One region of the Mesorhizobium sp. C264A genome, then DNA from elsewhere that is predicted to be linked to it. Evidence: riboswitches for the same ligand, from Rfam matches in the RefSeq annotation. Region 1 holds a riboswitch; the other holds the start of a gene.

Region 1 (3,391 bases):
CCCGGAGTTCGAGCCGCGTCATTGACGGTTCTCTTCTGCAGCTTCAACCTTGCCGTCGCGGCTTTCGCTCCCTGCATTCTCCCAAGGCATGGCGAAGCGCTGGACGAGCACCGCAATGGCGAACAAGACAAGCGTGAGCGCGGCGCTGACGGCGACCGCGGCGAGCACCAGATCGGGCCGAAAGTTGTTCTTGGCATTGAGCATGTAGATGCCCAGCCCCTTCGCCGCCCCCGCATATTCGGCGAAGATCGCGCCGACGACGGCGTAGGTGATGGAGATGCGCAGCCCGGCGAAGAAATAGGGCAGCGCCGAAGGCAGGCGCGCCAGCCAGAAGATGCGCCAGCGCCCTGCCCCCATGGTGGCGAGCATCTGCGAAATCGCCTTGCTGGTCGCGGCAAAACCCTCGACCAGCGCCACCATCATCGGGAAGAAGGTAACGAGCGCCACAAGCAAGATTTTTGGCATCAGCCCGAAGCCGAACCACAGTACGATGAGCGGCGCAATCGCGACCAGCGGCAAGGTCTGGCTGACAATCAGCAGCGGAAACAGCGCGCGGCGCAGCGGGGCCAAGAAATCGACCAGCGCCGAAAGCACGAAGGCAGCGACCAACGAGCAGGCGAAGCCTGCTGATGTGGCGCGGATGGTGGGCAGCGTGTTGTCGGCAAGGGCAGCGCGATGCTCCCAGGCCTGCTGCAGCACGCGCGACGGCGCCGGCAGCATGGTGGGCGCAGCGCCACCATAGCGGGCGTAGAGCTCCCACGCCGCGAGGAGCAGGGCGGAGGCGCAGGCGGCGGGGATGGTCTTGGCGATGGCTGCGGCTAATCTCCCCCCTCGAGGGGGAGATGTCGCCGAAGGCGACAGAGGGGGTCGTCTCGCATAGAGCGCCCACGCCTTGCCGATGCGAAAAGGACGTCGGCGCTCCACGCGCTGGGACCCCCTCTGGCCTGCCGGCCATCTCCTGCTCGAGGGGGGAGATTCGTGGGCATCGCGGTCTTCGCCAATCGCCAATGGCTCCCCTCCTCTCTGTGCTGAGGGGTCAGAGGCATCTCCTCCACGCAATGGGTCAGATAAACCAGCCACGGCAATATCCTCAAGGAACGACGCTTGAGCCGCGGCTCAGACGGCGCTCGGGCTGTTCGCCGAGATCGTGATGTCGAGGGTGACGTGGCCGGCGCCGGGGCCGAAGCGGCAGAAGGCCTCGTTGAGCGTGGCAAACACCGCACCGGCATCGCCACGCAATTTGGTGCAGAAGTTCTTTGAGCGCTCAAAGACGCCGGACTGTTTCAGGAAATCGATGCAGCCGTAGATCTCGTCCATATGGTCGCCCGTGCCCATAACGTAGAGCGAGAACTGCGCCGCCACCGGCTGGCCGGTCGACGGCGTGGCCTGGACAGCGCGGATCGCGGCGATCTTGCGCTCGTCCAGCGGAATGGCGGGGCCGCCGGTCTCGTCGGAGCGGCAGATCGGATCGTCGGGCTCGCCCGGACAGCCGCGCGAGACCGCCGCCGAAAGCACGCAGTGCTTGCCGCTTTTGGCCGCCGCGACGAACAGGTCGCGCATGGCGGGAAACAGCACCTCGGGCGGCCCGACCATAAGGGTCGAGATGTCATCGGTTTCGATCCGCAGCCGGTCGCGCCAGGGATCGAGCGCGCCGAGCGCGCCGAGGATGACGCCGACGAAATCGTCGGTCATGGGATAAAGGGAAATCTGTGCGCCTGAAAACATCGCCCGCCTCGCTCCGCTGGTATTATCCAGATCAGCTTTAGGGTCCGAAGGCTTGCCGCCCTCATCTCAGCCCCGACGATACGGAGCACCCCTGTGGATGGGCGGGTTAAAGCACCGTTCGCGGCATTGGGGAAGCCGTTTGTTGAGGCACTGCGGGAAAGTGTTTTGGGCCAGACGTGCCGGGCGCCCGGGCGTTAACAGACGACTCGTCAGTTCGTTGCGTTATAACGTTTCCACGAACTTCTTATAACTGCGTTGAAATTCAAGCTGATAAACGTAATTATAAAAACGGCAGAGACTCCGCGCAGCCCTTACGGTTTCTGGATTTCCTTATCCGCGACCCCATCCGGACTGTGCTCCTGCATCGCTCGGGCTTGCCTGTGCTGGTCCCCTCGCCCCAGCGCTACGCCATCCACAAGCTGATCGTCGCCTCGCGACGCGGGCCGAGCGCTGGCGCCAAGCGGGAGAAGGATCTCCATCAAGCGCGCCTGCTGACCCAAGCGCTCGAAGCCACGCGTCGCCAGGACGACCTTGCCTTCGCCTTCATGGAAGCGTGGGACAAGGGCGAAAACTGGCGCGAGACGATCCGGGGCGGCTTGAACCTGTTCGACGCCGCCACGAGGGAAAACAGTCACACCATCCTGGGGAAATCCCTCCGCGAAATTGGTGCGACTCCTGAAGGATTCACGATGCGGGATTAGCTGAAGCGACCGCTGCTATATTCATTTCCATCGTCCCAACCGTACGAAATTGGCTTGACGCTTATTCGTACATAAAGTACGATATCTCTTTTCGCAGAGAGGAATGTCCTTGAGCACAGCGAACCATGTTGCCTTCGCCGATCTCTCTCGGCCTTTGCTGTCACCCCCGTCGTTGCCGCCGCCTTTGTTGCCGCCGCCTTTATTGCCGCCCCCTTTGTTGCCCTTGTCATTCGATCAGTGCGAACGCCTCGCCGGGGCTTGGCGAATGGCCAGCCAAGACATCGCCGACGACATCCGCTTCATCCGCCAATATCTGAAAGTCGTTGCCGAGAAGGACGAGAGGCTGTCGACCGGCACCCTTGTTCACAGCCGCGCCTATGTCGAGGCCTGCGCCGGCTGGCTGCCACAGACTGTAACGCGCTATCTGCGCCACCTGCGCCAGATCACCGAATGCGAACTGGCCATGACAGCTGCCGGCATTCGCTTTGCGCTGTCGAGTTATGCCTGGGAGGCATGAGGGCGCCTGTCGCCAAACACAAGGAATTGCGCTGCCCGTCGCAGGCGCAATTCGTCAGGTTGAGAGGCTCGGGCGCGCCTGAACGGCGGGCGCCAAGGATGGCCCCGGCCAGCGAATTCCGGCCTTGCTTTATTTCGACTGGCCTTATTTCTGGCCTTATTTCGATTTGGCTTTGCCGGACTTTGCGGCGGCAGGCTTCGCCGCCCTTGGCTTGGCGGCTGCCTTGGCGGGCTTGGCGTCAGCTTTCTTCGCCGCCTTTTTGGGCTTGGCGACCGCGCCATCGACTTCAGCCGTGGCCTGCTCCCAGTGTTCCTGATGCGCGCCTTCAGGCCGGCCGGCCTTTTCCCAGATCTCGTGCGCGCGCTGGCGAATGCGGTCCTGTTTGTCGTCCGTCACTTAAGCCTCCGTGGTTGGGTCCGGTCGGTTGGTCCAGATTCCACGAAAACAT
Region 2 (3,391 bases), on a different contig from region 1:
ACGAGGATGCCCGACAGCCCATAGATGTCGGGCCAGCTCTGGCCACCGATCGCGGCGAAATAACCGGCGCGGCCATAGAGCGCCAGTATGCCCAGCGCTGCGACAATCGCCGGCAAGGCAAGGGGCACAGTGAACAGCTGCAGGATGAAGCCGCGTCCGAAGAAGCGCGGATGCCGCGACAGCGCCCGGGCGACGAAGAGCGCCGGTACGGCGGAAAGCAGAGTCGAGAGCGCAGCCTGCCAGAGCGTGAAGCGGACAACGCGCAGGAGATAGAGGTCAAAGGCGGACGCGGCGCCGGAAAGGTCGTGCGCGCCTTCGCGGATAAGGCCGGCGAAGGCGCCACCGATCAGTAGCGCGATTGCCGCAAGCGCGACAATGCCGGCCGTGATGCGGGGGTCAGAGGGATAGTGCGCACGCATTTCGCGCTATCCAACCCTACGGCGCACGTTCGCTGCTGACGCAAATATTTCACGGAAGTCGAGTTCCCGCCCACCCCTCTCTGGCCTGCCGGCCATCTCCCCCGCAAGGGGGGAGATTAGCAGCTTCGCTCCCCGCCCCATCCTCGCAGCGTTGGAGGTTGGCGAAAGCTTCCGAGCGCTTGATCTCCCCCCTTGCGGGGGAGATGGCCGGCAGGCCAGAGGGGGTGTTCAAGCGCCATCCTGAATTCCTACTTGCTCATCACCGCCAGCCATTCATCCACCCAGGCCTTGCGATTTGCCGCGACCTCTTCCGGGCTGAACAGCAAGGTCTTCGCCGGCTTGACCAGCCTATCAAAAGCCGGATTGAGCGGCTTGTCGGTTTTCCCAGCCGGGAACATCCAGTTGGTCTCCGGAATGACATCCTGGAATTTCGGCCCGGTCATGAAGGCCAGAAACTTTGCCGCCAGCGGGTTCTTCGCGCCCGTGGTGGTGATGCCGGCGACCTCGACCTGCAAATACTCGCCTTCTTCGAACGACGCCGCCTGGAAGCGCCCGGTGTTCTCGGCCACCATGTGGTAGGCCGGCGATGTCGTATAGGACAGCACCATCGGCGCCTCGCCCTTGGTGAACAGGCCATAGGCCTCGCTCCAGCCGGGCGTCGCCGTCAGCACTTTGCCCTTGAGTTTGGCCCAGGCTTCCGGCGCCTTGTCGCCATAGACCGACTTAACCCACAGCAGCAGGCCGAGGCCCGGCGTCGACGTCCTCGGATCCTGGATGACGATCTTGTCGGCGGCATCGCCCTCGACCAGTTCCTTCAGGCTCTTCGGTGGGTTCTTCAGCTTCTCGGTGTCGTAGACGACGGCGAAATAACCATAATCATAGGGCACGAAAGTGTCGTCGCTCCAGCCGCCCGGCACGTTGTTTTCAGCCACCGCGCCATGTCGGACAAACAGGCCGGAAGCCTTGGCTTCCGCGGTGAGGTTGGTGTCGAGGCCAAGCACGATATCTGCTTTGGTCGAGGCTCCTTCCAGCTTGACGCGGTTGAGAAGTGCGACGCCGTCGGCCGCCGAGACGAAGTCGACGCTGCAGCCGCACTCGGCTTCGAATTCCTTCTTCACCTGGGGGCCCGGACCCCAGTCGGCAGTGAAACTCTCATAGGTATAGATCGTGAGTTTTTCCTGCGCTGACGCAGGGCTTGCCAGTAGCGAAACAGCAAGCCCCAGCGCTGGGACAAGACGGGACAAAAACATGCGCATCGGCGCCTCCTTCATTCGTGTTGAAAGGAATTGAGGCGTCGGGCTGTCCGAAGCGTCTAATCCCTCCGCCGGTACAAACCGGATCAGGTTCAGCGGGTTGGCGAGACTGCCTCTCAGCCGGTCCGCGAAGATCGCGTCCGGCACCCCGTTAGAGCGTTTCGACACATAGGCCCGGCCAAGGTGCCACGCAAGTGGAAGTTTGCCCGAGCATGATCCCGGAAAGTGGAATCCGTTTCCGGAAAAGATCATGCTCCAACAAAGAGTGACGGTGCCGCTCGGCCTTCCGTTTCGTCGGCGGGGCTGGTAAGGGCCAGCGGATATGAGCACATTCACCATCCTGCTTGGCGGCGATCTCGTCCGCACGCCGCGGCTCGACCGGCAGGTCGCGGGCACGCGCGTCATCGCCGCCGACGCCGGCATCGATCATGCCCGCCTGCTCGGCCTGATGCCGGAGCTGTGGGTCGGCGATTTCGATTCCGTGCCGGCGGACCTGCCTGCCGATCTCGCCGCCGTGCCGCGGGAGGTGTTTCCTCCCGAAAAGGACAAGACCGATGGCGAACTGGCGATCGCGGCGGCATTGGAACGCGGCGCCACCAGCCTGGTGCTGGCCGGCGCTTTCGGCGGCAAGCGCGCCGACCACGCCTTCCTCCATCTGGCGCTCAGCCTGCGGCTGGCAGAGACAGGCACAAAAGTGCTGTTGACCAGCGGAGCGCAGGAAGGCGCCCCTCTGCTGCCTGGCAAGGCCGGCTTCGACTATGCCGACGGAACGCTGTTTTCGGTGCTCGGCTTTTCCGATCTTTCGGGCCTCACCGTGTCCGGCGCGAAGTGGCCGCTCGACCATGTCGAGGTCGTGTTCGGCTCGTCGCTGACCATCTCGAACGAGGTCAAGTCCAACACGACCGGGGGCGGCCTCGAAATCGCGCTCGGCCATGGCCGCGCGCTGCTGCTCGCCCACCCCTACCCCTTGCCTGAAAGCTGACATGGCCCCGCCCCTTCTCAACCTCGACGGCATAAGACTGACCTTTGGCGGCACGCCGCTGCTCGACGGCGCCGAACTGACGGCGTCCGCCGGTGACAAGATCGCGCTCGTCGGCCGCAACGGCTCCGGCAAGTCGACGCTCCTGAAGATTGCCGCCGGTCTGATCGAGCCGCAAGACGGCGAGGTCTTCCGCCAGCCTTCGGCAACGGTGCGCTATCTCCCGCAAATGCCCGACATGGACGGCTTTGCCAATGTGCGTGCCTATGTCGAGGCTGGGCTTGGGCCTGCCGACGATCCCTACCGCGCCACATATCTGATGGAGCATCTCGGCCTCGCCGGCACGGAGAACCCCAACGATCTCTCCGGTGGCGAGGCGCGCCGCGCAGCACTTGCCCGCGTCATGGCGCCCGAACCCGATATTCTGCTGCTTGATGAGCCGACGAACCATCTCGATTTGTCGGTCATCGAATGGCTGGAAGAGGAGCTCGTCCGGACGTCTTCGGCGCTGATCGTCATCTCGCACGACCGTCGCTTCCTCGAACGCGTCTCGCGCGCCACTGTCTGGCTCGACCGTGGCCAGACCCGCCGCCTCGACAAGGGCTTTGGCCATTTCGAGGAATGGCGCGACCTTGTGCTGGAAGAGGAAGAGCGCGAACAGCACAAGCTCGGCCGCCAGATCGTGCGCGAGGAGCATTGGCTGCGCTATGGCGTGACGGCTCGCCGTAAACGCAACATGC

The links. A riboswitch is a leader RNA that binds a small molecule or an ion and turns the genes downstream of it on or off. The one in region 1 is predicted to bind thiamine pyrophosphate.
Region 2: linked by a shared signal. The riboswitch ahead of thiB (thiamine ABC transporter substrate binding subunit) and the one ahead of NKL04_RS14090 (YkoF family thiamine/hydroxymethylpyrimidine-binding protein) in region 1 are both predicted to bind thiamine pyrophosphate.

What each region holds. Positions count from the first base shown of each region.
Region 1 is NZ_JAMYVY010000001.1:2,863,233-2,866,623, forward strand. It holds gene NKL04_RS14080 (ABC transporter ATP-binding protein) at 1-22, opposite strand, end outside; gene NKL04_RS14085 (ABC transporter permease) at 19-861, opposite strand; gene NKL04_RS14090 (YkoF family thiamine/hydroxymethylpyrimidine-binding protein) at 1,117-1,725, opposite strand; TPP riboswitch at 1,716-1,828, opposite strand; gene NKL04_RS32095 (GSU2403 family nucleotidyltransferase fold protein) at 1,902-2,426, shown strand; gene NKL04_RS14100 (hypothetical protein) at 2,692-2,943, shown strand; gene NKL04_RS14105 (DUF2934 domain-containing protein) at 3,100-3,339, opposite strand.
Region 2 is NZ_JAMYVY010000002.1:1,776,108-1,779,498, reverse strand. It holds gene thiP (thiamine/thiamine pyrophosphate ABC transporter permease) at 1-419, opposite strand, end outside; gene thiB (thiamine ABC transporter substrate binding subunit) at 668-1,675, opposite strand; TPP riboswitch at 1,719-1,833, opposite strand; gene NKL04_RS27720 (thiamine diphosphokinase) at 1,995-2,654, shown strand; gene NKL04_RS27715 (ABC-F family ATP-binding cassette domain-containing protein) at 2,656-3,391, shown strand, end outside.